One region of the Nonomuraea sp. B1E8 genome, then DNA from elsewhere that is predicted to be linked to it. Evidence: riboswitches for the same ligand, from Rfam matches in the RefSeq annotation. Region 1 holds a riboswitch; the other holds the start of a gene.
The links. A riboswitch is a leader RNA that binds a small molecule or an ion and turns the genes downstream of it on or off. The one in region 1 is predicted to bind glycine.

Region 1 (15,190 bases):
GCGTCACCGACGGTTTCCCCGCCGGCAGCCGCACCCGCCTGGCCGCGGCCCGCGACTACCTGCGCGCCGCCCCCGCCGTCGTCGAGGTGGCCTCCGGCGCGCCGCTGCCGGCCGCCGACCTGACCCTGCCCGCCAAGCCGCGCGACCCCGAGGCGCTCATCCGCCTGGCCGACCGCCACGGGCTCGACAGCCCGCTCAACCGGCTGCTCGACGCCCTGGGCGGCTAGCTCCCGAGCAGGGCCAGGACGGCCGCCTGCGCGGCGTCGCGCAGGCGGCCGTGCACGAGCACGTTCTCCTCGCGGTCGGTGCGCACCTCGACCAGGCGCGGCCCTTCGCCGCGCAGCGCCTTGGGCAGCTCGGTGATCTCGCCCACCAGCGTGTACGGCGTCCCCGTCGCGGCCGCCACATAACCGAGGTCCACCCCGTGCGGCGTGCCGAAGACCCGCTCGAACGGGTCGCGGACCGCCGCCTGGGGCAGCAGCGAGAAGATGCCGCCGCCGTCGTTGTTGACGACCACGAAACACACGTCGGGCCGGGGCTCGCGGGGCCCGAGGATCAGACCGTTCTGATCGTGCAGGAACGACAGGTCGCCCATCAGCGCGTACGCCGGGCCGTTGTGCGCCAGCGCCGCCCCCATGGCCGTCGACACCAGCCCGTCGATGCCGGAGGCGCCCCGGTTGGCCATCAGCCGGATGCCGCGCCGCGGGCGCATCGCCTGGTCGAGATCGCGGATCGGCATCGAGGACCCGCAGAACAGCAGGGCTCCGTTCGGCAGCGCGTCGACCAGGTCTCTGGCCAGGCGGGGCTCGCTCGTGCCCGACTCGTCGAGCACCTCGTCGAGCGCCGTCCTGGCCGCGACGTCGGCCTGGCGCCAGGAGTGCAGCCACGTGTCGTCGCCGGAGGCCACCGGGATCTCCACGGCCTGCGCCACCTGGGTGGCCGATCTGGTGGGGTCGGGCCAGCGGTCGAGGTCGGGCGCCACGACGATGTGCTCCCCCGCGCGCCGCAACCACGACAGCAGCGGCCGCGACAACCCGGGACGGCCCAGCGTCACCACCACGTCGGGCAGGTGCGTGTCGGCGAACTCCGGCGTGCCCAGCAGGTAGTGGTAGGTGGAGACGGCGTGGTCGCCGTAGCGTCCGCCGCCGTTCGGCTCCGACAGCACCGGCCAGCCCGCCATGCCGGCCGCGGCGACGTAGCGGCGCACGTTGGCGGCTCCGTCGCCGACCACGAGCACGCCGCGCCTGGTCGGCGGGAGGTGCAGGGCGACCGGCGGGGGCGCGACCCTGGCCCGGGACCAGGGGCCGTTGGCGCCGCCGTCGAGCGGCTCGCTCCACGCGGTGTCACCGTCGGGGATCAGCGGTTCCCTGAAGGCCAGGTTGAGGTGGACGGGCCCTGGCGCGGCCGGGCCCGACGCCCGCTGGTAGGCGCGGCAGGCCAGCGACCGCCAGTAGGCCACCTGCCCCGGCCGGTCCTCCGGCACGCCGACCTCGGCGAACCAGCGGGTGGCGTCGCCGTACAGCTTGATCTGGTCGATCGTCTGGTTGGCGCCGGTGCCCCGCAGCTCGGGCGGGCGGTCGGCGGTGAGCACCAGCAGCGGCACACCCGCCTCGCTCGCCTCGATCACGGCCGGGTGGAAGTTGGCGACGGCCGTGCCGGAGGAGCAGATCAGCGCCACCGGGCGCTCGGAGCGCTTGGCCAGCCCCAGCGCCAGGTAGGACGCGGAGCGCTCGTCGATCCGCACGTGCAGGCGCACCCGCGACTCGGCGTGCAGCGCCAGCGCCAGGGGCGCGGAGCGGGAGCCGGGGGCCAGCACGACGTCGGTCAGGCCGCAGCGCACCAGCTCGTCGACCAGCACCGTGGCCAGCGCGGTAGCGGGGTTCAACGTGACGCCTCCTGCATCCGGCTCAGCCACTGGGGAGAGTCGATTTCATATGCCGACAAATGCTGATAATTCACCGTCGGACGCCGTACGGCCAGCCGCCCGTCCACCGGCACCAGCGAGTCGTCCACGACGTCACCCGACAGCAGCGGCATCGTGCCCAGCCCGCACGCGTACGGCAGGGACGGCAGCGCCGCGGCCAGCGCCAGCCCCGCGGCCAGCCCCACCGACGTCTCGACGGCGCTGGAGACCACCGCGGGCAGCCCGCACGCCTCCACCACCCGCAACGCCGCGCGCACCCCGCCCAGCGGCTGCACCTTGACCACCGCGATGTCGGCCGCCTCCGCCGCCTTGACCCGCAGCGGGTCCTCCGCCCTGCGGATCGACTCGTCGGCCGCGATCGGCACGTCGCACGCCCGCCGCACCGCGGCCAGCTCATCGAGGGTGGCGCACGGCTGCTCGGCGTATTCCAGGCCGAACCGGTCGAGGCGCTTGAGCCGCTGCACGGCCTCGCCGACCTCCCACGCGCCGTTGACGTCGACCCGCAGCCGGCCGGACGGCCCGAGCGCGTCGCGCACGGCCTCCACCCTGGCCACGTCGTCATCGAACGTCTGGCCCCGCTCGGCCACCTTCACCTTCGCCGTGCCGCAGCCGGAGCGTCGCACCATGTCGTGGGCCCGCGCGGGATCGACGGCGGGCACGGTCGTGTTGACGGGCACGCTGTCGCGCACCGGCTCGGGCCAGCCCTCGAAGGCCGCCTCGCGGGCGCACGCCAGCCAGCGGGCACACTCACGCGGGCCGTATTCGGGGAACGGGGAGAACTCGCCCCAGCCGGCGGGACCCTGGAGCAGGACCCCTTCCCTGACGGTCTGCCCGCGAAAACGCGTGCGCATCGGGATGCGGAAGACATGAACCCCGTGGTGGTCACGGTGCTCGGGCGCCATGGGAGAACGCGTCACGACCCTCCCTGCACATCTGTCCGACCTGTCGCCACTAACCTTACGAGCATGTGGAGGAACCCGTCGCATCCGGACCGTCCGCTTCATGCCATTGTGCAGCCTCCAGGACCGGCCCTGTTCGCGGCGATCCGTGACGCGCTCGCGGGCGACGGCCCGGCCGTCCTCCCCCTGCCACCCGGCCACTCCGAGGCTGCGCTGGCGGCCCTGCGCCCCACCCACGTCAACGGAGCACTCCAGACCGGCGGCGAAGGCGTGCCGGGCGACGTGGCGGTCGTCATCGCCACCAGCGGCAGCACCGGCGCCCCCAAGGGGGTGCTGCTCTCGGCCACGGCCCTGCGCAGCTCGGCGGCGGCCTCCCTGCGCCGCGTCGAGGCCTCCAAGGGCGAGCGCTGGTTGTGCTGCCTGCCCGTCTCCCACGTCTCGGGGCTGCAGGTGCTCGTGCGCGCCCTGCTGTCCGAGAGCGAGCCGATCATCCACCCGTCGTTCGACCCGCACGCGGTCCTCGCCTCCGGCGCCGACCACGTCTCCCTGGTGCCCACCCAGCTGCACCGGCTCGTCGGGGTGGGCGCGGACCTGTCGGTCTTCCGCACGATCCTGCTCGGTGGCGCGGCGCCCCGGCCCGGGCTGCTGGAGCAGGCAAGGGATCTCGGGGCGCGGCTGGTGACGACGTACGGGATGAGCGAGACGTGCGGCGGCTGCGTGTACGACGGCCAGCCCTTTTACAATGTAGATCTCAAGGTCGGCGACGACGGCCTGATCAGGATCGCCGGCCCCGTGTTGTTCTCGGGCTACCGTTTCGGCGGGCCGGCCCCGCTGGAGGACGGCTGGTTCGTCACCTCCGACCTCGGCGAGCTGACCGGGGGCCGCCTGCGCGTGCTGGGCCGCGCCGACGACGTCATCAACACCGGCGGCGAGAAGGTCGTGGCCGGCGCCGTGACCGCCGTGTTGTGCACGCATCCCGAGGTGGCCGACGCCGCCGTGTTCGGCACGCCCGACCCCGAATGGGGTGAGCGGGTCACGGCCGTCGTCGTTCCCGCCAACCCCGACACACCTCCCACGCTTGCACAATTAACGGCATACTGCCGCGATAGGCTTCCCCCCTATGCCGCCCCGCGCGAGCTGCGCCTGGAACTCCGGCTGCCGCTGTTGCCGAACGGAAAGACCGACCTTGTGCGGTTGAGGGCAGGAACCTGATGACTTGCGGCTGCGTCAAACCGGAGAAAGGGAGGGAGCCTTCATGGACCAGACCCGCAAGATGTGGGCATCCGTCGCCGTCGTCGGCGTGATCGTGGTCGGAGGCGCCTCCATCGCGGCGGCCGCCTCGGCGGGCAAGCTCTCGCAGGTCGACGAGGAGACCAGGGCCGTGGTGGAGCAGGCGTCGCCGTCCGGCCGGCCAGAGACCTCCACGTCCGACCCCACCGGCGACCCCACCGGCGACCCCACCGGCGACCCCACCGGCGACGACGTCGTCGTCTCCCGCGAGGTCAACCCCGATCCCGGCCAGGTCATCGAATACTGGACCGGCGAGCGCATGGAGGACGCCGATCCCATGCCGATGCCCGAGGTCTCGATCGAGGTGGGCGACTAGCGAGCGAGCCGAGGGGTGGTCCGCCGAAAGAGGCGATCCGCCCCTTTTTCATGACATTCGTCCGCACGGGGAACAAATGGCGGCGATTGGCGTTATTGATACTGGTGCGCCGTGCGGACGACGAAGCCGCCCCACCACAACCTGCCTGATCGCTTCTACTCCGTACGGAGGAGGTGTCCTCATGCCCAGAACCGCCTTGGCGACCCCGCCCGTGTCTCTCGACCAGCTGCTCGAACGAGGGCGAGCCCAGGGTCACCTATCTCTGGCGGAGCTGCGGGACGCGTTCGGCAAAGCCGGGATCAGCCCCTCTGAGGGCCGCACGATATTGCGGGAGCTGTCAGAGGCCGGCGTGAGCCTGGCCGCCGAGAACGAGCCGTCTCTCAGCACGACCGCCACCCCCCAAAAGACCACCCAGAAGAAGGCAGCCACCCCCAAGAAGCCTTCGCGGGCCAAGACTACCGGCCGCAAGGCAGCCGAGGCAAAAACCGTTTCCCAAGCGGACGTGAAGGCCGTCATCCCTCCGGAGCCCAAGCCGGAGCACGAGGAGGACCTGCCGGAGGAGATCGAGCTGAGCGCCGGGGACGACGGCGACTCCGCCGACCTCGACGACACCCAGTCGGTCATGGGCGACTCGGTGCACACCTATCTGAAGTCGATCGGCCGCCGCACGCTGCTCACCGCCGCGCAGGAGGTCGAGCTGGCCAGGCGGATCGAGGCCGGCCTGTACGCCGAGTACAAGCTCGAGACCCAGCCCGACCTGCCGCCCGCCGCTCGGGAGGACCTGCGCATGGTCGTCGAGGACGGCAAGCAGGCCAAGGACCACATGCTGGAGGCCAACCTGCGCCTGGTCGTGTCGGTGGCCAAGAAGTACACCGACCGCGGCATGTCGCTGCTCGACGTGGTCCAGGAAGGCAACCTGGGGCTCATCAGGGCGGTGGAGAAGTTCGACTACACCAAGGGCTTCAAGTTCTCGACGTACGCCATGTGGTGGATCAGGCAGGCCATCCAGCGCGGCTTCGCCGACTCGGCGCGGACGATCCGGCTGCCGGTGCACGTGCTGGAGATGTTGTCCAAGCTGTCGCGCATCGAGCGTGACATGCACCAGCGCCTGGGACGCGAGCCCACCCCCGAGGAACTGGCGGTCGAGCTGGACAAGACCCCGGACCAGATCGAGGAACTGCTGCGCACCAGCCGCCAGCCGATCTCGCTGAACGCGACGATCGGCGAGGACGGCGAGACCACGATCGGCGACCTCATCGAGGACGTCGACTCCCCCGAGGCGTCGGAGATCGTCGACCGCCAGCTGCTGGGCGACCAGCTGCGCGGCGTGCTCGACAACCTCTCACCGCGCGAGTCGAAGATCATGGCACTGCGCTTCGGCCTGGTGGACGGCAAGCCGCACACGCTGGACGAGATCGGCAGGCACCTGGGGCTGACCCGGGAGCGGATCCGCCAGCTGGAGAAGGAGTCGCTGTCCAAGCTGCGCCACCCGAGCAACACCCGCCCGCTGCTCGACTGGGCCAGCTGACAAGGGAGCCCCGGCACACCCGTGCCGGGGCTCTCGATTCCTGGACGCCTGGTGACCGGCGCTCAGACGGTGGCGGGCACCGGGCGCGGCACCCGCGGGATGCCCCACATGCGGTTGTCCTCGCGCAGCGTGCGCAGGCGCTCGACCTCGGCCGTCCACATGGCCCCCGCGGGGGTCGCCTTGGCCTTGCGGCGCGCGATCCGGTCGTCGTAGGCCTTCACCCCGAACGTGGCCCGCTGCCCCGCCTCTGCGGCCCGCAGCGCGTCGGTCAGCGCCCGGTCGAGGGCCCGGCCCGCGGCCAGCAGCTCGATCTCGTCGGCCGCCGAGGCCTGCAGCTCGCGCAGCGTCCGCTCGGCCTCACGGGCCTTCTCGAGCAGCTCGGGGAAGCTCCTGGAGATCTCCTGGTCCGCGTGGAAGCGAACCTCGGCCTCCCGGCTCACCCGCGGACGGAAAAACGCCATCGACTCGGCCCTTTCACGCTGTGGTCATTCGTTCCGACGCTTAGCGTACGCCGTCCCGCGACACGTGCGGAAATCGGCCCGGAACGAGCGCCTTTACATAGTAAGATGATCTCCATGCCCGCCAAGCGACCACCCGTCCCCCTCTCCCGCGAGCGCATCATCGAGGCCGCGCTCCACATCGCCGACGGTCAGGGCCTGCGCCGGCTCACCATGCGCCGCCTGGGCGACGCCCTGCAGGTGGAGGCGATGGCCATCTACCACCACCTGCCCCGGGGCAAGGAAGCGCTGATGGACGCGCTGGCCGAGCACGTCACCGCCATCCACGTCGAGCAGCGCTCCACCTGGCAGGAGACGGCCAGGGCCTGGTGCCGGGCGAGCCGGGAGGCGCTGCGCGAGCATCCCGGCGTGCTGGCCCTGGCCCTCACCAAGCCGCCCAAAGGCGCGACGGCGGTCGCCGTCAAGGAGCAGACCGAGCAGCTCGCCGACGCGGGCCTCCCGGACGCCGCCGAGGCCGTGCGCACGCTGCGGGCCTTCGTCTTCGGCAGCGTCGCCGTCGAGGTGCAGCAGTCAGGCTGGGCCGACCCGGACGTCGACGAATGGGTCAGACGGGATGAAAGAGCAGATATCGACTTCGAGCGCGGGCTCGACGCTCTTCTCAAGGGATTGCAAACGTGATGCGCGTGTCGCGCTTGGCCGGTTATCCTGCATAAGGCACGCTGTGTCGAAGGTCACACGCACCAGGGATCCTCCTGTAACAGCCCGAACGGGCTATGTCGAAACGCGTGACACGGTCGCACACTTGCCAGGACAACAACCCGAGCCGGCTCCCGCCCCTCCAGAACGGGAGCATCCCACGAGATATCGGAGGCACGCCGATGTGCCCGCACGACCCGGCCTGTCCGGATGCCGAGGCGCCTGACCGCGAGGCGGCACGCACCCTCGCCTGCCACCCCGAGCAGGGGTGGAGCCTGCTCTGCAACGGCGTCGTCCTGTTCGAGGACACCGGCGAGCTGCTGCCCAGCGGCACCGTCATCGCACCTCATCGGCCCGATCCGCTGGTGGGCGCGGCCTGATCCACACGCGGGCGGCGCCGCCGGCCGGTGCTGCCCTGCCGTGGCGGCCCGCCATAGCGGATGATCCACTCCGCCACGACCTCGCCCACCCGGGCGGGGTCCTTTTTCAGATCATGGCCCTCTCCCGGCAGCACCACCAGGCGCGCGGCATCCGCGGCGTCCGGCACTCCGAAGGGGTCACGATCGCCGTTCACGACCAGCACGTCCACCCCGGCGCCGCGTAGCTCCCCGGCCCGGGAGCGGTCCGGCTTCCCCGGCGGGTGCAGCGGAAAGGCCAGCGCCACCACCGCCGCCGCGCCGACCGCCTTCGCCGTACGGCACGCCACCCGAGCCCCGTTGCTCCGCCCGCCCTGCACGACGGGCAGCCCCGGCAAACGCGCACGCAGCTCGGACAGCACGATCTCCCACGCCTCGTCCTGCCTCGCCGGCGAGCCGGGCGCCCGCGCCCCCGCCATCCTGAACGCCTGCGTCACCCGCGCCACGCTGGCACCCACGCCCATGGCGGCGTCGCGCACGGCCAGCAGATCGGGAGCGTCCACTCCCCCGGCCGAACCGTGGGTCAGGACCAGCAGCAGCCGCGCCCCCGGCACCTCGTCGATCTCCACGAGCGCGGGCCCGCGCGGGGTCGTCACCTCCATGCAAGCACCGTACCTGGGGAGGATGACACGCTAGCCCTCAGGTCGGATGACGACACCACTTCCGGGATGGATGATGACCTTATGCCGGACCAGCGTCCCATCAGGGAAGACCTTCAGGCCACACTCGACGCCCGCCGCGATCTCGGGCCCGACTACGAGGCGGCGCTCGTCGACTCGTTCACCGAGCGCCTCGAGGCCACCATCGCCGCCCGGGTGCGGGCCGAACTCGACCGCTACGGGCCCCCGCCGCACAAGAAGTCCACGCCGGGCGCGGCGATGATCCCGGTCGCGCTGGGCTCGATGGTCCTGGGCATCCCGCTGACGGGCATCGGGGTGGCCAACGCCGGGCTGGTGGGGCTGATCATCACGTGGCTGGCCATCGTCGTCATCAACGTGGCCGCCGCTGCGGCCATCATGCGCCGCGGCTGACCACCGCTAGGCGGAGGGGACGGGAGCACCTCCGCCATTCCGCGGGCATGCCCGGGAGGAGCGCCTCGGTGGCATGGGTCAGGGCGTCACGCGCACCGGCCCCGGGCGTCAGGTGTCGCGCTCGCTGCGGACCTCGCGGCGTCAGGTGTCGCGCTGGTAGCGGAGCCTGACCTCCGCGGCCAGCGTCTCGTCGGCGTGCTCCAGCCCGTACGACCAGACCCGCCCCGCGTCGTCGTCGCGCCCGCGCAGGGGCAGGGTGCGGGCGAGCAGCTCGATGGCCAGCGCGCTCGTCTGCGCGTCCGCGCCTCCCTCCACGGTCTCCGCGAACTCCGCGCAGGCCAGCTCCAGGTGCGCGATGCCGAGCCGGACCCGCAGCCCCGGCGTCTCCTCCTCGGGCACGGCCTCCAGGGCGTCCAGGAGGAGCTCAGCCGCCGCCCCGGGCTCTCCGTGCTCCATCAGCAGGTCGGCCAGCTCCTGCGCGGCGCGCGCGGCGACCTCGCCGTCGCCGGCCGCCATCGCGGCCCGCAGCTCCCGCTCCGCCTCCTCCAGGTCCAGCGCCCGCACGGCCAGCCGGGCCAGCGCGAGGTGGGCCAACGGGACGTACGCGGCCGCCCCGACCCCCAGCACGGCCTGCCAGGCGGCCCTGGCCTGCTCGGCCCGCCCTTCCCGCTCGAACCCCTGGGCCAGGTGGCAGGCGGCCTGCGAAGCGTATTCGGGGTGCCCTGTCGCCAGGGCGGTCCTGGCGGCGGCCCTGGCGGCCTCGACGTCGCCGCGCTCCTCCAGCACCACGGCCAGCCCGACGGCGGCCTGAGCCCTGTCGGGCTCGTCGGGGTCGGCGGCGAGCTCGCCGAGAATGGCGGCGGCGCCGTCGAGGTCGCCGCGTTCGGCCAGACGCCGGGCGGTGTCGAGAGGCGGGGTCTCCAGCTCTGAGGACGTCAAGAGAGCTCCTTCTGGCGACGGTCGCCCTGAGCCTAACGACTTCCGGCGATCATGTCTGCCCGGTTGCCGCCGAAGGTCTGACCCTCCCGGTGTCTAGTCCTCGTACGCCTCCAGCGGGGGGCACGAGCAGACCAGGTTGCGGTCGCCGTAGGCCTGGTCGATGCGGCGCACCGGCACCCAGTATTTGCCGTCGCGCAGCGACGGCAGCGGGTAGGCGGCCTCGGTCCGCGTGTACGGGTGGTGCCACTCGTCGGCGCTGACCGACTCCGCGGTGTGCGGCGCGTTGCGCAGGGGGTTGTCGGTCTTGTCGTAGTCGCCGGACGCCACCTTGGCGATCTCGCCCCTGATGGCGATCATCGCGTCGGCGAACCGGTCGAGCTCGCCGAGGTCCTCGCTCTCTGTCGGCTCGATCATGAGGGTCCCGGCGACGGGGAACGACATGGTGGGCGCGTGGAAGCCGTAGTCGATGAGGCGCTTGGCCACGTCGTCCACGGTGACGCCGGTCTCCTTGGTGATCTGGCGCAGGTCGATGATGCACTCGTGGGCCACCAGCCCGCCGCGTCCGGTGTAGAGCACCGGGAAGTGGGGTGCCAGCCGCTTGGCGAGGTAGTTGGCCGACAGGATGGCCTGCTCGGTGGCCGCCGTGAGGCCGTCGGAGCCCATCATCCGGATGTACGCCCACGAGATCGGCAGGATCCCGGCCGACCCGTAGGGTGCCGCGGAGACGGGCCCCACCGGCGAGCCGTCACGCAGCGGGTGACCGGGCAGGTAGGGGGCCAGGTGGCCGCGGACCGCGACGGGGCCGACGCCGGGGCCGCCGCCGCCGTGCGGGATGCAGAACGTCTTGTGCAGGTTGAGGTGGGACACGTCGGCCCCGAACTCGCCGGGCCTGGCCAGCCCGACCAGCGCGTTGAGGTTGGCGCCGTCGACGTAGACCTGGCCGCCTGCCTGGTGCACCTTGGCGCAGATCTCGGTGATGGTCTCCTCGTAGACGCCGTGCGTCGACGGGTAGGTCACCATGATCGCGGCGAGCGCGTCGCGGTGCTTGGCGATCTTGGCGTCGAGGTCGGCCAGGTCGACGTTCCCCTCGGAGTCGCAGGCCACGACCACGACCCGCATGCCGGCCATGACGGCGCTGGCGGCGTTGGTGCCGTGGGCCGAGGAGGGGATGAGGCAGACGTCGCGCCCGCTGTCACCGCCCGCGTGGTGGTAGGCGCGGATGGCCAGCAGCCCGGCGAACTCGCCCTGGGAGCCGGCGTTGGGCTGGATGGAGACGGCGTCGTAGCCGGTCACCTCGGCCAGCCAGCGCTCCAGCGTGCCGATCAGCTCAAGGTAGCCCTCGGCCTGGGCGGCGGGCGCGTAAGGATGGACGGCGGCGAACTCCGGCCAGGTGATCGGCTCCATCTCGGTGGTCGCGTTGAGCTTCATCGTGCAGGAGCCCAGCGGGATCATGGAGCGGTCGAGCGCGATGTCCTTGTCCTGCAGCCGGCGCAGGTAGCGCAGCATCGCGGTCTCGGAGCGGTGGTCGTGGAAGACCGGGTGGGTCAGGTAGGCGGACTCGCGCAGCAGCGAGGCGGGCAGCGCGTCGGCGGCGCCCTCGGCGTCGGTGCAGGGGGCCGTGACGTCGAACGCGGCCTGCACCGTGGCCAGCTCGGCGGCCCCGGTCTTCTCGTCGCAGGCGATCGAGACGTGGTCGGCGTCCACCTGCCAGAGGTTTACGCCCCGCTCGGCGGCGGCGGCGACCACGGCGGACGCCCGCCCGGGCACGCGCACGAGCACGGTGTCGAAGAACTCGGCGTGCACGACCTCCACGCCCGCCCGGCGCAGCCCTTCGGCCAGGGCGGCGGCGTGGCGGTGCACCCGGTGGGCGATGCGGCGCAGGCCCTCCGGGCCGTGGTAGACGGCGTACATGCTCGCGATGACGGCGAGCAGGACCTGCGCGGTGCAGATGTTGCTGGTGGCCTTCTCGCGGCGGATGTGCTGCTCGCGGGTCTGCAGGGCCAGGCGGTAGGCGGGGTCGCCGTCGGCGTCGACGGAGACGCCGACCAGGCGGCCGGGCAGTTGCCGCTGCAGGCCCTCGCGTACGGACATGTAGGCGGCGTGCGGCCCGCCGAACCCGAAGGGCACCCCGAACCGCTGCGAGGAGCCCACGGCGATGTCGGCGCCCAGCTCGCCGGGGGCGGCCACGAGCGTCAGCGCCAGCAGGTCCGCGGCGGCCACGACGAGGGCGCCCGCCTCGTGCGCGGCGGCGGACACGGCGCGGAAGTCGCGCAGCCGGCCGGACGCGCCGGGGTACTGCACGAGCACGCCGAAGCACTCGGGCAGCTCGCCGTCGAGGGAGTGTTCCACGAGCGTGATGCCGAGCGGCTCGGCCCTGGTGGCGAGGACGGCCTTGGTCTGGGGCAGCGCGTCGGCGTCGACGACGAACACGGCGCTCTTGGACGTGCCCGCCCTGCGGGCCAGCGTCATGGCCTCGGCCGCGGCGGTCGCCTCGTCGAGGAGCGAGGCGCCCGACACCGGCAGGCCTGTGAGGTCGGAGACGACGGTCTGGAAGTTGAGCAGCGCCTCGAGGCGGCCCTGCGAGATCTCCGGCTGGTAGGGGGTGTAGGCGGTGTACCAGCCCGGGTTCTCCAGCAGGTTGCGGCGGATGACGGCGGGCGTGACGGTGTCGTGGTAGCCCAGCCCGATCATCGAGGTCAGCACCTGGTTGCGATCGGCCAGGGCGCGCAGCTCGGCGATGGCCTCGGCCTCGGCGGCGGGGGCGGGCAGCGTGAGCCGGTCCTTGGCCCTGATGGACTCGGGGACGGCGACCGCCACCAGGTCCGCCACGGACTCGAAGCCCACGGCTTCGAGCATGCGCTGCTGTTCGGGCTCGGAGGGGCCGATGTGCCGGGACGAGAACGGCGGGGCGGACAGATCGGTCATGGAGATGCCTCCCGAGGCTGTGGAGACCGGCGCCAGGGCGCGGGCGTGTGCCGGATCTCCCCCTCTGTCAGCGCGGCCCGGACAAGCACGGGGCCGCGACCTGAGAGCTTCACCCCCGGTGGGGCTTGCACCGTCGGTGAGGCGCGCCTGGCGGGTGCGCCTGCTTTCCAGAGTTGCCTCGCCCGAGCGGTACGGGATGCCTGAGAGATTCCGGGGAGGGTTGCTCCTTCGGCGCCCCGGAGCCCAGGGGCCCGGGGACTCTCCCGCACGGGGTCGTCGGCCTTGCTGCCCTCAGGTTACTACGCCCGATTCGTACGGCTGCCAGGAGCCGTGCTCACCCCGTGCGGCGGGCGCGGCGGCGGCGGGCGAGTTCGTCAGCGGGATGGTCGGCCGGGACGGTGTCCTCGACCGCCGCGCGTTCCCCCGGCAGCTCCGCGAGGGAGCCCTCGACCTCGCGCCAGACCCGGCCGAGCGCGATGCCGAACACGCCCTGGCCGCCCTGGAGCAGGTCGATCACCTCGTCGGCCGAGGTGCACTCGTAGACGCTGACGCCGTCGCTCATGAGCGTGATCTGCGCGAGGTCGGCGACCCCGCGGTCACGCAGATGTTGCACGGCCGTGCGGATCTGCTGCAACGACACCCCGGTGTCGAGGAGCCGCTTGACGACCTTGAGGACCAGGATGTCGCGGAAGCTGTAGAGACGCTGGGAGCCGGAGCCCTGCGCGGCTCTTATCGTGGGCTCGACGAGGCCCGTGCGCGCCCAGTAGTCGAGCTGCCGATAGGTGATGCCGGCCGCCGAGCATGCCGTCGGCCCGCGGTATCCGATGTCGCCCGGCAGCGCCGCGGGCTGTTCGTCGAAGAGCAGACCCTGCTCCCCGGCACGCTGCCGCGCGCTTTCGCGCCGCACCGGATCTTCCTGGCCGGCCGTCTTTCCCTCGCCGCTGCTGACCGCCACGCGGACCTCCGGCTTTCTCTCATCCCGTGGCCTGATCTGGGGGTACGTGAAGCGCGGCCACGGGTTTCACTTGCACCGTAGGACCGCGACCATGCTCAGTCAACGATCCGGCTCGGCGCGTCGTGAAGCGTAAATGCACTGAAATACCTACCCCGCCCGGCCGAAGTCCTCGGGAGTGATCGTGTCAAGAAACTCCCTGAACTTCTCCACCTCGTCTTCCTGGTCGTCCGGGATGATCACCCCGGCCTCCTGGACGACCTCTTCGCTGGCGAAGATGCGCGCCCCGGTGCGCAGGGCCAGCGCGATCGAGTCGGACGGCCGCGCGCTCACCTCCACGCCGTTGGAGAACACCAGGTCGGCGAAGAAGATGCCGTCACGCAGGGCGACGATGTTGACCGCCCGCAGGCCTACGCCCAGCGCGCTCAGCACGTCACGGAAGAGGTCGTGGGTGAGCGGCCGCGGCGGAGGCTCCTCTGCCTGGGCCAGGGCGATGGCCGTGGCTTCCGTCATGCCAATCCATATAGGAAGGAACCGCTCCCCGTGTGCCTCCTTCAGCAAGACGATCGGCTGATTTGTGGGCATTTCAACCCGAACGCCCACAACCTCCATCTGCAACACGGGCTGCTCCGTATTCCTGACCGGTGACCCGGCACAGCTATTTGGTCGTTGCTTCTGCTGACTGGCTTCTGCATTTCAACGTAACACCCGGCAGGCCTGGAATGTGCCCCCGCCTCCCAGCTCACCGCGCTCTCAGCGCCCCAGCACGGACCGGACGCCCGTGCGCACAAGGGATGCGTGCAGGTCGAGAAGGAGTGCGGAAAGCTCCCTGGCCACCTCGTCGGCCTCGCCGATGGCGCCGGGGGCGCGCCGCTTGAGTATCGGTGCGACGGTCTGCTCGACCAGGCCGCACTCGCGCTCGGCCGCCGCCTTGACCGCGCGCAGGTGCCGGGCGCGCAGGCCGAAGCGGGCCAGGGCGCCGACGGAGCGCGCCACCGCGAGCGCCTCCTCGTCGTAGCGGCGGGCCACCGGGGCGAGCAGGCCGTAATCCTCCAGCTCGGCAAGGGTCTCCTCGTCGATGCTCGCGGCCTCGATCAGCTCGGCCCGGCTGAGCCTGATCTCCTGCTTGTCGTTGTCCTGGAGGGCGCGCGGGCGGCCGAGGCCCTCCGCCATCTTGTCCTTGATCACCCGCAGCGGCAGGTAGTGGTCGCGCTGCTCGGTGAGGATGAAGCGCAGCTGCTCCACGTGCAGGTGGGTGAACTTGCGGTAGCCGGACGGGCTGCGCTCGGGCTCGATCAGCCCCTCCCCCTCCAGGAAACGGATCTTGGAGATGGTGACATCGGGGAACTCGCCCTGCAGGAGCGCGAGCACCTCCCCGATGCTCATGTGCGAGCGTGCCGCCTGCGACGTCATGCGCGCTCCTCCCCTTGCCGCATGGTCACGCACGAGACGGCGTCCGCCGGTCGCCCGCTTCGCCCCCTCATGCCCCGGAGTTGCCCCGCATCAGGAAGACGAGGCGGAACTTGCCGATCTGCACCTCGTCGCCGGAGTGCAGGGGAACCTCCTCGATCCGCTCCCTGTTGACGTAGGTGCCGTTGAGGCTGCCCACGTCGCGCACGGAGAACTGGCCGCCGCGGTGGCGGTAGAACTCGACGTGGCGGCGGGAGACGGTGATGTCGTCGAGGAAGATGTCACTCTCCGGATGGCGCCCGGTCGTGGTCAGGTCCTTGTCGAGCCGGAAGCGGCTGCCCTGGTTGGGCCCCCTGGTCACCGTGAGCAGTGCCGCGCCGGGCGGCAGCTGCTCGACCAGCGCCCG
Region 2 (15,190 bases), on a different contig from region 1:
GCCCGAACGCCTTCTCGTTCTCCAGCATGAGCGCGGACATCGACAGACCGGTGTTCGTGCAGTGCTTGAGCAGCTCTTCCCCGGTGGTGAAGGGGTAGGGCAGGACGGTGTCGTCCGGCTTGATGCGGTCGGCGCCGGTGGCCTTCTCGTCCACGACGAAGCCGCCGCCGACCGAGAAGTAGACCTTCTCCCTGAGCCGCTCACCCGCCGCGTCGTAGGCGGTGAAGCGCATGCCGTTCGGGTGCTCGGGCAGCGAGATCTTGCGCTCGAAGACGAGGTCCTGGCCGACGACGAAGGGGATCTCGTGCGTGCCGTACAGCCGGACGCCGCCCGACTCGCGCATCTCGGCCAGGCGCCCTTCGATGGTGTCCACGTCGACCAGTTCGGGCTTCTCGCCGGACAGGCCCAGCAGGACCGCCTTGTCGCTGCCGTGGCCCTTTCCGGTCAGGCCGAGCGAGCCGTACAGGATGGCCTCCACCCGGGCCACGCGCGGCAGCAGGCCGTCCTCGTGCAGGCCGCGGGCGAACTTGTGGGCCGCGGCCATCGGGCCTCCCGTGTGGGAGCTCGACGGCCCGATGCCGATCTTGAAGAGATCGAAGACGCTGATCGCCATTGATGACGCGCCCTTCATGAGTGCCGGGGCCCGGACGCGGGCCCCGGCGTCAGCCGATGAGACCCGGCAGGGTCAGGACTCGCCCGAGGTGAGCGCGGCGTACTCCTCGGCGGAGAGCAGGTCCTCCGGGTCGCCCTCCATGCGCACCCGGAACATCCAGCCCTCGCCGTACGGGTCGCTGTTGGCCAGGCTCGGGTCGTCCACGATGGCCTGGTTGACCTCGACGATCTCGCCGCCGACGGGCGTGTAGATCTCGCTGACCGACTTGGTCGACTCGACCTCGCCGACGGAGTCGCCCGGCTCGGTGATCGAACCGATCTCGGGGAGCTGCACGAAGACGACGTCACCAAGGGCGTCGGCGGCGTAGGCCGTGATGCCGACGGTCACGGTGAGGCCGTCCTCGACCCCGGAAACCCACTCGTGTTCCTTGGTGTAGCTCAGGTCGTCAGGGATGTTGCTCACTTGTTCCTCCTGTAAAAGGGCAGCTCGACCAGGTCCATGGGTTCATGGCTGCCCCGGATGTCCACAGCCAGGCCTGAGTCGGCGCCGGTGTCCACGTAGGCCAGCGCGATGGGCTTGCCCAGGGTCTGGGAGGGCGCACCGCTGGTGACCTCGCCGACGACGGCGCCGTCCTTGGTGACCGGGTAGCCGTGGCGCGGCACCCGGCGGCCCCGGGCGACCAGACCGACGAGACGGCGCCGCGGCGGATCGTCCTTGACCGCCTCGAGCGCCGACCTGCCGACGAAGTCGCCCGGCTTGTCGAATTTCACCACCCTGCCCAGCCCCGCGTCGAACGGGGTCAGCTCGGCGCTCAGCTCGTTGCCGTACAGGGGCATGCCGGCTTCGAGTCTGAGCGTGTCGCGGCTGGACAGTCCGGCGGGCTTGAGCCCGTACGGCTCGCCCGCGGCCACGAGCGCGTGCCAGAGCGGCACCGCGTCCTGGACGGCCACGAACAGCTCGAACCCGTCCTCGCCGGTGTAGCCGGTGCGCGCGATGAGCGCCTGCCGCCCGTCGACCAGCCCTGGCAGGCCCGCGTAGTACTTGAGCCCGGCCAGGTCGGCGTCGGTGAGCGTGGCGAGGATCTCCTGGGAGCGGGGTCCCTGGACGGCGATCAGCGCGTACTGCTGCGAACGGTCGTCGACCACGGCGTCGTACGCCTTGGAGCGGCTCTCCAGCTCGCCGGCGACCTTCTCGTAGTTCGAGGCGTTCGCGACGACCATGAACTCCTCGTCCCCGAGCCGGTAGACGATGAGGTCGTCCAGCACCCCGCCCCGCTCGTTGACGATCATGGTGTATCTCGCTCGTCCGGGCGCCACGGCCGACATGTTGCCGACCAGCGCGTAGTCCAGCGCGGCGGCGGTCTGCGGCCCGGTCACGAAGATCTCGCCCATGTGCGAGAGGTCGAACAGCCCGGCGGCCTCGCGGACGGCCCTGTGCTCCGCGGACTCGCTCCCGTACCGGAGTGGCATGAGCCAGCCCGCGAAGTCGGTCAGCGTCGCGCCGAGGCTTTCGTGCACGTCTCGTAGCGGAGTAGGTCGGGACATTTATCGCACCTCAGGACAGGATTGGATGCCAGCATCCTCCCCCTCTGTCATCGATGCCTGAGAGCTTCGCCCGAGTTTTGCCGGACTTTCACCTTCGGCGAGGCCCTGCGGGCCTGCTTTCCAGAGGTCACCTTCCGAGGAGACGTGCTCCTGGTCAGCCGTGCGGTCCTTTGCCTTGAGAGGTTCGCGGGGAGGGCTTGCTCCTTCAGGGACCCTGACCGGCTGTCAGGGTGCTCTCCCGCACGGTTTGCTGGTGTGTCCCGCCAGCCTAGTAGTGATTTGGGGGTCTTGTCGCGTTCGCTCGTCAGCAGGCGGCCACCAGGGCCTCGAAGAGGGCGTGGTCCTCGGCCGCCTCCGGATGCCACTGCGCCGCAACGGTGAACGGTCCCGAGTCCAGCTCCACCCCTTCGACGGTGCCGTCGGCGGCGGTCGCGGTCACGGTGAGGCCGGGGGCGAGCCGGTCGACGGCCTGGTGGTGATAGTGCGGCACCGTCACGGGCGCCGTGCCCAGCGCCTTGGCCAGCCGGGTGCCGGGGACGGGGGTGATGGGCAGGTGACCGAAACGTCCGGGCGCGGGGGAGTGGCCCGTGTGGCCGACCACGTCGGGCAGGTGCTGGTGGAGGGTGCCGCCGAGGGCCACGTTGAGCACCTGGAGGCCCCGGCAGATGCCGAGGAAGGGTAGTCCGGCGTCGAGGGCTGCGGCCAGCACGGCGAACTCGGCCTGGTCACGAAATTTGCGGATATAGCCGGTACGCTCCTCCGGCGTCTCGCCGTACCTCGCCGGATCGATGTCGCCGCCCCCGGCCAGGACGAGCCCGTCGAGGCGGCTCACCACCTGCGCGGCGTCCCCCGCGGGCGGCAGCACGACCGGCTGGCCGCCGGCCCGGACGACCTGCTCGACGTACATGTACGGCAGGAGCGCGACCGGCATGTCCTGCCAGACCGTGAACGTCGCCGGCTCCACGTAACACGTGACCCCGATGACGGGACGTCGCACGATGACCTCCTAGAGCGGCGTGACGTAGGCGCCGGAGATGCCGCCGTCCACCAGGAACTCGCTGCCCGTGATGAACGACGCGTCGTCGCTGGCCAGGAACGCGACCGCCGCCGCGATCTCCGACGCCTCGGCGAAGCGCCCGACCGGGACGTGCACCAGACGCCGCTGCGCCCGCTCGGGGTCTTTCGCGAACAACTCCCGCAGCAGCGGCGTGTTCACCGGCCCTGGGCACAGCGCGTTCACCCGGATGCCCTCGCGGGCGAACTGCACGCCCAGCTCGCGCGACATCGCCAGCACCCCGCCCTTGGACGCCGTGTAGGAGATCTGCGAGGTCGCCGAGCCCATGACGGCCACGAACGACGCGGTGTTGATGATCGAGCCCTTGCCCTGGCGCCGCATGTACGGGATGGCGTGCTTGCAGCACAGGTAGACGCTGGTCAGGTTCACGTCCTGGACGCGGCGCCACGCGTCGATGCCGGTCTCCAGGATCGAGTCGTCGTCGGGCGGCGAGATGCCGGCGTTGTTGAAGGCGATGTCCACGCTGCCGTAGGTGTCGAACGCCGTACGGAACATCCGGGCGACGTCGTCCTCGTCGGCCACGTCGACGCGCGCGAACAGGCCGCCGACCTCGTTCGCGGCCTTGACGCCCGCCTCCTCGTCGAGGTCGGCGCAGACCACCCTGGCGCCCTCTTCGGCGAACCTGCGCGCGGTGGCCAGCCCGATGCCGCCGCCCGCGCCGGTGATCACAGCCACCCGATCCTGCAGTCTCTTCACGTGCTGCCTCACTCCCAGGAGATGAAGACGTTCTTGGTCTCCGTGAACGCCGCCAGGGCGTCGGGGCCGAGCTCCCGGCCCAGCCCTGACTGCTTGAACCCGCCGAACGGGGTCCAGTAGCGGACCGACGCGTTGGAGTTCACCGACAGGGCGCCCGCCTCGACCGCTCTGGACACGCGGAGCGCGCGCCCGACGTCGCGGGTCCAGATGGAGCCGCTCAGCCCGTAGGGGGTGTCGTTGGCGATGCGTACGGCGTCCGCCTCGTCCTCGAAGGGCGCCACCGACACGACCGGCCCGAAGATCTCTTCGGTGAACGCACGGTCGGTGACGTCCGGGGTGAGCACGGTCGGCGGGAACCAGTAGCCCTTGCCGCCGGGGCACGACCCCTGGAGGTAGGGGGCGCCGTCCTGGACGAAGCCGCGCACGCGGTCGAGGTGCTCGGCGCTGATCAGCGGGCCCATCTCGGTGCTCTCGTCGCGGGGGTCGCCGACGACGACGCCGCGTACGGCCTCGGAGAGGCGCTCCATGAAGGCGTCGTACACGCTTGCCTGGACGAGCAGCCGGGACCTGGCGCAGCAGTCCTGTCCGGCGTTGTCGAAGACCGCGTAGGGGGCCGCTTGTGCCGCTCTGTCGAGATCGGCGTCCGCAAAGATGATATTTGCGGACTTGCCGCCTAGCTCCAGCGTGACCCGCTTGACCTGGGCCGCCGCCTTGGCCGCGATCTCCTTGCCCACCTCGGTCGAACCGGTGAACACGATCTTGGCCACGTCGGGGTGCTCCACCAGCCGGGCGCCCGCGACCTCCCCCGCCCCGGGCAACACCTGGAGCACTCCCTCGGGCAGGCCCGCCGCCAGGGCCAGCTCGGCCAGCCTCAGCGCGGTCAGCGGAGTCCACTCGGCCGGCTTGACGATCACCGTGTTGCCGGCCGCCAGCGCCGGGGCCACCCCCCACGACATGATCAGCATGGGGAAGTTCCACGGCACGATGACGCCCACCACGCCCAGCGGCTCCTGGAAGGTCACATCCACGCCGCCGGGCACCGGGATCTGCTTGCCGTGGTCGCGCTCGGGCGCCCCGGCGTAGAAGTGCAGCACGTCGCGTACGGCGCCCGCCTCCCAGCGGGCGTTGCCGATCGGGTGCCCGGCGTTGGCCAGCTCCAGCCGCGCCAGCTCCTCGCCGTGCTCGCCCACCAGGTCGGCGAACCTCCTCAGCAGCCGCGCCCGGTCACCGGGCGCCACCTGCCGCCAGGCGGCGTACGCCTTCCTGGCCCGCTCCACCGCCCGGTCGATCTCGGCCGCGTCGGCGAGTTCGACGTCGGCGATGACGTCCTCCGTCGCCGGATTGACGATCTTCATCGGTCACCCGTCACATTCGCTCGAAACCACGGAACATCTCCCAGTCCGTCACCGCCGCGTCGAACGCCGCCAGCTCCACGCGCGCGTTGTTCGCGTAGTGCTCGACGACGTCCTCGCCGAACGCCTCGCGCGCCAGCTTCGACCCCTCGAACAGGGGGAGCGCGTCGCGCAGCGTGTGCGGCACGGTCTCCGCGCCCGAGTCGTAGGCGTTGCCCTCGAACGCGTCCTCCAGCGGCAGCTCGTTGTCGATGCCGTGCAGCCCGGCCGCCACCAGCCCCGCCACCGCCAGGTACGGGTTGACGTCGCCGCCCGGCACGCGGTTCTCGATCCGCAGCGACGGCCCGTGGCCGACGAGCCTGAGCGCGCAGGTGCGGTTGTCGACACCCCACTTGATCGCCGTGGGGGCGAAGCTGCCCGGCGTGTAACGCTTGTAGGAGTTGATGTTGGGGGCGTACAGCAGGGTGAGCTCGCGCAGGCAGGCCTGCTGCCCGGCGATGAAGCGGGCGCCGAGCTGCGAGAGCCCGTACGGCCCCGGCCCGGCCATGACGGGGTCGCCGTCGAGGCTCCTGAGCGAGATGTGGATGTGGCAGGAGTTGCCCTCGCGCTGGTTCGGCTTGGCCATGAAGGTGATCGACTTGCCCTCCTGGGCGGCGATCTCCTTGGCGCCGTTCTTGTAGATGGCGTGGTTGTCGCAGGTCTTCAGCGCCTCGGCGTAGCGGAAGGCGATCTCGTGCTGGCCCAGGTTGCACTCGCCCTTCGCGGACTCGACGTAGAGCCCGGCGCCCTCCATGTCCCGCCTGATCCGCCTGAGCAGGGGCTCGATGCGGGCGGTCCCCAGCAGCGAGTAGTCGACGTTGTAGAGGTTGGCGGGCGACATGTCGCGGTAGCCGCGCTGCCACGCCTGCTCGTAGGTGTCGTCGTAGACGCAGAACTCCAACTCGGTGCCGACGTACGCGGCCAGCCCGCGCTCCGCGAGGCGGGCCAGCTGCCTGCGCAGGATCTGGCGCGGCGAGGGCGGCACGTCGCCGCCGTCCTCCCACGTCAGGTCGGCCATCAGCAGGGCGGTGCCCTCCTGCCACGGCACCCGGCGCAACGTCGTCAGGTCGGGTCTCATCACGAAGTCGCCGTATCCGCGCTCCCAGGACGACATCGCGTAGCCGGAGACGGTGTTCATGTCCACGTCGACCGCGAGCAGGTAGTTGCACCCCTCGGAGCCGTGGTGCAGCACCTCGTCGAGGAAATAGCGTGCGGACAGCCTCTTGCCCTGCAACCTGCCCTGCATGTCGGCGATCGCGAGCAGCACGGTGTCGATCCGCCCGGACGCCACCTCGTCGCGCAGCTCGCTGACGGAAAGGTATCCGGTGCTCGCTCCCTCGCTCACGCTACGCCGCTCCGATCTGCGCTGACACGCGTCCCCGTTGATTGGGCTAGTCTTAGACCATTGATGTGTATGGCGGGATCCCTTGTCAAGACCTGAGGACACGTTGGACGAGTCGGCGCGTTTGATGACGGTGCTGCGCCCGGTCCGGGCCGGCAACGCCTTCGAGGAGACCGTGGAACGCCTGCTCCAGGCCATCAAGCTCGGCCTGGTCGCGCCGGGCGACAAGCTTCCCCCCGAGCGCGAGCTGGCCGTCAGGCTCGGCATCAGCAGGGTGACGCTGCGCGAGGCCATCCGGGCGCTGTCCGACGCGGGCTACCTCGACGTGCGCAGAGGCCGGTACGGCGGCGCGTTCGTCACGTACGCGCCGCCCCAGCCGGACGCCGGCCACCTGCGCGAGGCCGTCGAGGAGATGGGCATGGCCGACCTGTCGGACGCCCTCACCTTCCGCCTGGCGGTCGAGTGCGGGGCGGCCCAGGTGCTGGCGATGTCCCGGCCGGCGGAGGAGCAGCGGGCGCTGCTCGTACGCCGGCTCGCCGACGTGAACGAGGCCGGCCTCGACGACTACCGCCGGCTCGACACCGCCTTCCACCTGTCGATCGCCGAGCTGACGGGCTCACCCCTGCTCGCCACGACCTGCGCGGACGCGCGCTCGCGGGTCAGCGACCTGCTCAACGCCATCCCCATGCTCCAGGTCAACCTCGACCACGCCGCCGTGCAGCACCAGGCCATCGTCGACGCCATCCTGGCGGGCGACCCCGACGCGGCCCGGCAGGCGGTGGCCGAGCACCTGGAGGGCACGGCGGCCCTTCTGCGCGCGTTTCTGGCCTGAGAGTCGCCGCCGGTTGCGCGCCATCAGGGCCCATGGGCTCGTAGCATCAGTTGCAGCATCATGGGGAACTGGTTTCAGCACACCATCGTCGCCACGGGACGGCTGCCGCTGTTCTGTTACTTCGTGGCGCTCATCGTCGCCTTCATCGCCACGCGCATCAACGTCCGCCTGATCAGGGCGAAGATCGGCTGGTTCCGCAACGTGAGCGTGGGCGAGATGCACATCCACCACGTCGTGTTCGGCGTCGTGCTGATGATGGCCGGCGGGGTCGCCGGCCTCATCGTCCCGCCCGCGTCGCAGGTGGGCACGGCGGCCGCGGCGTGCGTGTTCGGCATCGGATCGGCGCTGGTGCTGGACGAGTTCGCACTGATCCTGCACCTGCACGACGTCTACTGGGAGGAGGAGGGGCGCACCTCGGTGGACGCCGTCTTCATCGCGGTCGCCGTCACCGGCCTGCTCCTCATGGGGTTGCGCCCGCTCACCTGGGACTACGGCACCCTGGTCAACCCCGCCGTGCTCATCATCGCCAACCTGGCCCTGGCCGTCGTCACCCTGCTCAAGGGCAAGATCTGGACCGGGATGGCGGGGCTGTTCATCCCGCCCATGCTGCTGGTGGGCGCGTTCCGCCTGGCGCGGCCCGGCTCGCCCTGGGCCCACTGGTTCTTCACCGGCAAGTCACCGCGCAAGATGGCCAAGGCGATCCACCGGGAGGAACGCTGGCGGCGGCCGGTGATCAAGGCCAAGATCGCCTTCCAGGAGTTCCTCTCAGGGCGGCACGATCTGCCGTCCACGCGGCGCGGGCGGTTGAGGCCGTAGAACGCCCGCGAGGTCGCGAAAATCCGATGTCCCACCCCGGTCGTCTCCTCCTCGCGGCGAAGCTGTCAACTGAAGTTGACATACTAAGGTCGTCAATTTAAGTTGACGCTGGCGGATCGGTGCCGATCGAAGGCTCCCGTTCGTTGGAGCAAAGTCGAGAAATGTCGTGAAGGGGGTTGCGGTGATCAAGGAGTTGCTCGCCTACGTACGCCCGCACAGGAAGGTCCTGTTCCTGGGCGGCCTGCTGGGCCTGATCGGCTCGGTGGCGGGTCTGGCGATGCCGTTGCTGGCCAAGTACGTCGTCGACGCGTTCGGCCAGAACACGTCGATGGCCGGGCCGCTGTTAGGGCTCACCGCCGCGGTGCTGGTGGGCGCGGTCGTGTCGGCCGGTGGCAGTTACCTGATGGAGCGCACGGGCGAGGGCATCGTGCTCGGCGCCAGGCGCGGGCTCGTGGACCGGATGTTGCGCCTCAAGGTCGCCGACGTCGACCGGCTCAAGCCCGGTGACCTGATGTCGCGGGTGACCAGCGACACGACGCTGCTGCGCGCCGTGCTGACCAACGGCATCGTCGAGTCGGTGAGCGCGGCGTTCATGCTGGTCGGGGCCATCGTCATGATGGCGGCCATGGACGGCGTGCTGCTGCTGATCACGCTGCTCGTGGTGGTGGTGATCGGCGGGCTGGTCGCGTTGATCATGCCGAGGATCCAGCGGGCCCAGACGCACGCCCAGGAGGCCGTGGGCGAGATGGGGGCCGTGCTGGACCGGGCGCTGCAGGCGTACAGGACGGTGAAGGCGAGCGGCGCGGAGGAGCGGGAGATCGCCGAGGTGGGCGAGGCGGCGGTGCGCGCCCGTGACAGGGGCCTGCAGGTCGCCGGGTGGACGTCGCTCGCGGGCGTGGCGACGTGGATGGCGGTGCAGATCGCGTTCCTGTGCGTGCTGGGCGTCGGCGGGTCGAGGGTGGCCTCCGGCACGCTCGAGGTGTCGTCGCTGATCGCGTTCCTGCTCTACCTGTTCTACCTCGTGCCGCCGATCGGGCAGCTGGTCCAGGGCGGTGTGCAGCTCCAGCAGGGGCTGGCCGCGCTCAAGCGGATCAAGGAGATCGAGGAGCTGCCGGCGGAACCGGCCGAGCCGGTCCGCGTCGCCCAGGGCAGCGTGGAGCCGGTCGGGGTGACGTTCGAGGACGTGGTGTTCCGGTACGGCGACGACCGGCCGATCGTGCACGACGGGGTCACCTTCGAGGTGCCGCCCGGCGGCCTGACCGCGCTGGTGGGGCCGTCGGGGGCGGGGAAGTCGACGGTGTTCGCCCTGCTCGAACGCTTCTACGACCACCAGGGCGGCACGATCAGGATCGGCGGCCGCGACATCCGCGACTGGCCGCTGGGCGAGCTGCGGGGCGCACTGGGCTACGTCGAGCAGGACGCCCCCGTGCTGGCCGGCACGTTGCGGGAGAACCTGCTCTTCGCCGCCAGGGACGCCACGGACGAGGAACTGCGCCGCGCGATCGCCCGCACCCGGCTCGACGACCTGGTGGCCAGGCTGCCCGAAGGGCTGGAGACGGCGGTCGGGCACCGCGGGGTGCTGCTGTCCGGCGGCGAGCGGCAGCGCGTCGCCATCGCCAGGGCGCTGCTGCGCAAGCCCAGGCTGCTGCTGCTCGACGAGGCCACCTCGCAGCTCGACGCGGTCAACGAGCTGCGGCTGCGCGAGGTCATCGCCGAGGTGGCCGCGGAGACCACGGTGCTCGTCATCGCGCACCGCCTGTCCACCGTGACCAACGCCGACCGGATCGTGGTCATGGAGGGCGGAGGGGTGCGCGCGGTCGGCACGCACGACGAGCTGGTCGGCCTGGACGACCTCTATCGCGAGCTGGCGGCCACCCAGTTCCTGGTGAGCTAGCCGATGTAGTCTGCGGGTGACATTGATGAATGCTCTCATTCAGGAGGGTCACCATGAGCCGCAGCGTGCGCGCGCCGCGAGGCACGACGATCACCGCCAAGGGGTGGCCGCAGGAGGCGGCGCTCCGCATGCTCCAGAACAACCTGGACCCGGAGGTCGCCGAGCACCCCGAGCAGCTGGTCGTCTACGGCGGCTCGGGCCGCGCCGCACGTGACTGGCCGTCGTTCGACGCGCTGGTCAGGACGCTGACGACGCTCGAGGGCGACGAGACGCTGCTGGTGCAGTCGGGGCGCCCCGTGGGCGTGTTCCGCACCCACGAGTGGGCGCCCCGGGTGCTCATCGCCAACTCCAACCTGGTGCCCGACTGGGCGAACTGGGAGGAGTTCCGGCGGCTGGAGGCGGCCGGGCTCACCATGTACGGGCAGATGACCGCCGGCTCGTGGATCTACATCGGCACGCAGGGCATCCTGCAGGGCACGTACGAGACGTTCGCGGCGGTCGCCGACAGGCGCTTCGGCGGGTCGCTGGCCGGGACGATCACGCTGACGGCCGGGCTCGGCGGGATGGGCGGCGCCCAGCCGCTGGCCGTCACCATGAACGGCGGCGTGGTCATCTGCGTCGACTGCGACCCGCGCTCGGTCACCCGCCGCATCGAGCACCGCTACCTCGACGTGGCCGCGGAGTCGCTGGACGAGGCGCTGCGGCTGGCCTGCGAGGCGCGCGACGCCCGCAGGCCGCTGTCGATCGGGGTGGTGGCCAACGCCGCGGAGGCGGTGCCCGACCTGCTGGCGCGCGGCGCGGAGATCGACATCGTCACCGACCAGACCTCGGCCCACGACCCGCTGATGTACCTCCCGGAGGGGGTGGCCTTCGAGGACATGGCGGCCGAGCGCGACAAGGACCCGGCCGGGTTCACCGAGCGGGCGCGGGCCTCGATGGCCCGGCACGTGAGCGCCATGGTGGGCTTCAAGGACGCCGGCGCGGAGGTGTTCGACTACGGCAACTCCATCCGCGGCGAGGCCCGGCTGGCCGGTTACGAGCGGGCGTTCGACTTCCCCGGGTTCGTGCCGGCGTACATCAGGCCGCTGTTCTGCGCGGGCAAGGGCCCGTTCCGGTGGGCGGCGCTGAGCGGCGACCCGGCGGACATCGCCGCCACCGACCGGGCGATCCTGGAACTCTTCCCGGAGAACGAGGCGCTCGCCAGGTGGATCAAAAAGGCCGGCGAGCAGGTGCACTTCCAGGGCCTGCCCGCGCGCATCTGCTGGCTGGGCTACGGCGAGCGCAACCTGGCGGGCGAGCGGTTCAACGACATGGTGGCGTCCGGCGAGCTCAAGGCGCCCGTCGTGATCGGGCGCGACCACCTCGACAGCGGGTCGGTGGCCTCCCCCTACCGCGAGACGGAGTCCATGGCCGACGGGTCCGACGCGATCGCGGACTGGCCGCTGCTCAACGCCATGCTCAACACCGCCTCGGGGGCCGCCTGGGTGTCCATCCACCACGGCGGCGGGGTCGGCATCGGGCGCTCCATCCACGCCGGCCAGGTCACGGTGGCCGACGGCACCGCGCTGGCGGCGGAGAAGCTCGACCGCGTGCTGACCAACGACCCGGGCACCGGGGTCATGCGGCACGTGGACGCGGGTTACGAGGAGGCCGCGCGGGTGGCCGCCGACCGCGGTGTCCGCGTCCCGATGCGGGAGTCCTGAGCCCTCCGTGACCAGGGTGAGGGATGAGAACGCGGGGCGGGCGGCGTTGGAGGTGACGTGGCGGACGGATATCACGGTGGGCTGAGCGTGCTGCTGGACGGCCGGCGGTTGTCGCCCGTGCAGCGCAGGATCGCCCACTATCTCAGTGAGCACCTCGACGAGGCGATCTTCCTGTCCAGCGTCGAGCTGGCCGAGCGGGCCGGGGTGAGCCAGCCCTCGGTGACGAGGTTCGCCATGGTGCTGGGGTTCGCCGGATATCCCGAACTGCGGCAGGCGCTGCGGCCGCTCGTGCTGGGCGGCGGGCCGCAGGCGCCGCAGGAGAGCCTGCTGCGCGGCGCCGTCGACGCCGAGATCCGCAACCTCGCGCTCGTCAGGGAGCGGCTGCCGGCCTTCCCCCTCAAGGAGCTGGGGGAGCAGCTGGCCGCCACCGAGCCGCTGCCCGTGGTGGGACTGCGGGTCTCCTGCGGGCTGGCCACCACCTTCGCCTACTACGCCCGCCGCATCCACCCCGACGTGCGGCTGCTCACGCACGGCGGGTCTGAGCTGGCCGACGGGCTGCACGCGGCCCGCCGGGCGGGAGCCGAGTGGGTGGTGGCCGTGGTGCTGCCGAGATATCCGGTCGAAGTCGTGCAGGCGCTGGAGTACGCGGGCAAGCTCGGGCTCCGGGTCGCCGCCATCACCGACAGACCAGACTTCCCCGCGGAGATCGTGCTGGACGCCCCCGTCGGCGACCGCCTCGTGTTCGACTCCCACGCGGCGCCGCTCGCCCTGGCCATGGCCCTGGTGGAGGCCATGGCCGACGCGGCGCCGCTGCGCACCCGGGCGCGCCTGGAGGAGTACGAACGGATGACCGACGAGACCGGCACGTTCCTAACCGGCGATCCTGCGTAGCGAGCGCATCGACCAGATCGTCGTGAGCACCGCCAGCACGATGAACAGCCCGAACGCCACCGGGATCGACGGGTCGGACAGCCGCCCGGCGAACAACGCCCGCCCGGCCTCGACCGCGTGATAGAGCGGGTTGATCGGGGCCAGCGCCTTCATCCAGTCGGGCGCGAACGAGATCGGCACGAACAACCCGGCCAGCAGCATGATCGGCAACATGAACAGGTTGAGTGTCTGCGACATGCCGTTCTCGTCGCGCACGGTCAGCGCCAGCCCCTGCGACAATCCCGAGGCGAACAACCCGGTGGCCGCCATGAGCAGCAGCACCAGCACCAGCTCGACGACCCCGATGCGCACGCCCATCGCGGTCGCCACGACCAGCACGAGGATCGCCTGGCACACCAGCACGACCATGTCCTTGGCCACCCGCCCGAGCACGATGGCCGGCCGCCACGCGGGGCTGACGGCGTAGCGCTCGAGCGAGCCGTTGCGCAGCTCGGCGATCAGGCCGAACCCGGAGAACAACGAACCGAACACCGCGATCATCATCATCGACGCCGGGGTGAACATGCGCAGCGCGTCGACGGTGGTGCCGCCCGGCGTCATGGTCTTCAGCAGCGGCGCGAACATCAGCAGATAGAGCACCGGCTGCATGATGCCGAACAGCGGCCATACGGGATTGCTGAACGACTTCTTCAACTCGTAGCCGGTGAACAGGACGGTGTGGCGGATCATGAGTCGGCTCCAGCGTCACGAAGGGTGCGGCCGGTCTTGGCCAGGAAGACGTCGTCGAGGGTGGACCTGTCGAGCGCGATCGAGCTCAGCCCGACCCCCTGCTCCTCCAGCGCCCGCAGCAGCGCGGGCAGCGTGTGCTCGCCGTCGTCGACGTAGACGCGCAGCACGTCCTCGTCGACGCGGGTCTCGCGGGCCAGCGGCCCGAGCGTCTCGGCGGCCCTGCCGAGGTCGTCCGCCCTGAGCGTGATCACGTCGCCGGACACCTGCCGCTTGAGGTCGCCGGGGGTGCCCTCGGCCACGACCTCGCCGTGGTCGACGATCATCAGCCGGTCGCACAGGGCGTCGGCCTCGTCGAGGTAGTGGGTGCTGAGCAGCACGCTCGTGCCCGCCTCGCGCAACTGCCTGATGCGCTCCCACAGGTTGGCGCGGTTCTGCGGGTCGAGGCCGGTGGTGGGCTCGTCGAGGAAGAGCAGCGGCGGGCTGTGCACCAGCCCGATCGCGATGGCCACGCGCCGCTTCTGGCCGCCGGAGAGCGTACGGCCAGGGCGGTCGGCCATCTCGGTCAGGTCGAAGCGATCCAGTACCTCGGCCGTGGCCCGCTTCGGATCGGCCACGTCGTGGATCCTGGCGGCCATCATGATCTGGGCCCTGGCGCTCGTGGTGTCCTCCACCCCGCCGGCCTGGCTCACGTAGCCGAGGTTGCGGCGGACGGCGGCGGGCTCCTTGAGCAGATCGTGGCCGGCGATGACGGCCGTGCCCGCGTCGGGGGCGATCAACGTGGAGAGCATGCGGATCGTGGTGGTCTTTCCGGCGCCGTTGGGGCCGAGCACGCCGAAGATCTCGCCCTTCTTCACCTCCAAGCCGACACCGCGTACGGCCTCGACGGTCTGTGTGCCTTTCCTGCTCCTGGTGGTGAACGTCTTGCGCAGGCCGTCTGCCTGAATGATCATGGGGGGTTCCCGCTCCTTCCAGGGCAACTCGTCCGCCTCGACCCGCCCGATCGCCTGCCGGCCCCGGTCAGGGCCGGGTTCGCGACATGGTTGTGGCCGGACGGAGTTTCTCGCCCGCGTGCCGGGGGCGCCGTGGCGCTTTCCCGGGCACCGGAAACGTTTCGATCGAGAGCTGACGCATCTTGCCATACAAGGCGCCCAGAATCTCCCCTTTTTCGCGGCGAAACCATGGCTGCGGGCGGGCCGACGGTCCGGCGCGCCCCGGTCAATAAGCTGAGCTCATGAGTGAACGACCGACGGCGCTGGTCACCGGCGCCTCCCGGGGCGTCGGCGCGGCCGTCGCCAGGGCCCTGGCCCCGACGCACGACGTCCTGCTCGGCGGCCGTGACAAGGCCGCGCTCGCCGCGATGGCGGCCGAGCTGCCCGGCGCGCGGCCGTGGCCGGCGGAGCTGACGCGGGTCACGCAGGCCGACGTCGAGCACGTCGAGAGGCTCGACGTGCTCGTGCACTGCGCCGGGATCAGCGAGCTGGGCCGGATCGCCGACCAGCCCGCCGACGTGTGGCGCAGGACCATGGACGTCAACGTCGTCGCCGTCGCCGAGCTGACCAGGCTGCTCCTGCCCGCGCTCAGGCGGGCCGGCGGCCACGTCGTCTGCGTCAACTCGGGCGCGGGCCAGCGGGTGAACCCCAGCTGGGGCTCCTACTCCGCCAGCA

Region 2: another riboswitch for glycine. It lies ahead of gcvT (glycine cleavage system aminomethyltransferase GcvT); the one in region 1 lies ahead of gcvP (aminomethyl-transferring glycine dehydrogenase).

Annotation. Positions count from the first base shown of each region.
Region 1 is NZ_JBDPLS010000004.1:603,339-618,528, reverse strand. It holds gene ABGA98_RS17750 (5'-3' exonuclease) at 1-227, shown strand, start outside; gene menD (2-succinyl-5-enolpyruvyl-6-hydroxy-3-cyclohexene-1-carboxylic-acid synthase) at 224-1,885, opposite strand; gene ABGA98_RS17740 (o-succinylbenzoate synthase) at 1,882-2,826, opposite strand; gene ABGA98_RS17735 (AMP-binding protein) at 2,935-4,035, shown strand; gene ABGA98_RS17730 (hypothetical protein) at 4,079-4,429, shown strand; gene ABGA98_RS17725 (RNA polymerase sigma factor) at 4,611-5,957, shown strand; gene ABGA98_RS17720 (hypothetical protein) at 6,020-6,418, opposite strand; gene ABGA98_RS17715 (TetR/AcrR family transcriptional regulator C-terminal domain-containing protein) at 6,533-7,093, shown strand; gene ABGA98_RS17710 (DUF5999 family protein) at 7,294-7,491, shown strand; gene ABGA98_RS17705 (alpha/beta family hydrolase) at 7,458-8,129, opposite strand; gene ABGA98_RS17700 (hypothetical protein) at 8,211-8,558, shown strand; gene ABGA98_RS17695 (tetratricopeptide repeat protein) at 8,700-9,497, opposite strand; gene gcvP (aminomethyl-transferring glycine dehydrogenase) at 9,591-12,422, opposite strand; glycine riboswitch at 12,600-12,698, opposite strand; gene ABGA98_RS17685 (MerR family transcriptional regulator) at 12,757-13,377, opposite strand; gene ABGA98_RS17680 (bifunctional nuclease family protein) at 13,525-13,995, opposite strand; gene ABGA98_RS17675 (MerR family transcriptional regulator) at 14,128-14,787, opposite strand; gene ABGA98_RS17670 (FHA domain-containing protein) at 14,855-15,190, opposite strand, start outside.
Region 2 is NZ_JBDPLS010000010.1:215,019-230,208, forward strand. It holds gene ABGA98_RS30470 (L-serine ammonia-lyase) at 1-613, opposite strand, end outside; gene gcvH (glycine cleavage system protein GcvH) at 686-1,075, opposite strand; gene gcvT (glycine cleavage system aminomethyltransferase GcvT) at 1,072-2,157, opposite strand; glycine riboswitch at 2,192-2,291, opposite strand; glycine riboswitch at 2,311-2,408, opposite strand; gene ABGA98_RS30485 (gamma-glutamyl-gamma-aminobutyrate hydrolase family protein) at 2,462-3,154, opposite strand; gene ABGA98_RS30490 (3-oxoacyl-ACP reductase) at 3,164-3,928, opposite strand; gene ABGA98_RS30495 (aldehyde dehydrogenase family protein) at 3,937-5,283, opposite strand; gene ABGA98_RS30500 (glutamine synthetase family protein) at 5,294-6,664, opposite strand; gene ABGA98_RS30505 (FCD domain-containing protein) at 6,789-7,493, shown strand; gene ABGA98_RS30510 (hypothetical protein) at 7,554-8,309, shown strand; gene ABGA98_RS30515 (ABC transporter ATP-binding protein) at 8,491-10,203, shown strand; gene hutU (urocanate hydratase) at 10,257-11,906, shown strand; gene ABGA98_RS30525 (MurR/RpiR family transcriptional regulator) at 11,964-12,797, shown strand; gene ABGA98_RS30530 (ABC transporter permease) at 12,777-13,526, opposite strand; gene ABGA98_RS30535 (ATP-binding cassette domain-containing protein) at 13,523-14,476, opposite strand; gene ABGA98_RS30540 (SDR family oxidoreductase) at 14,758-15,190, shown strand, end outside.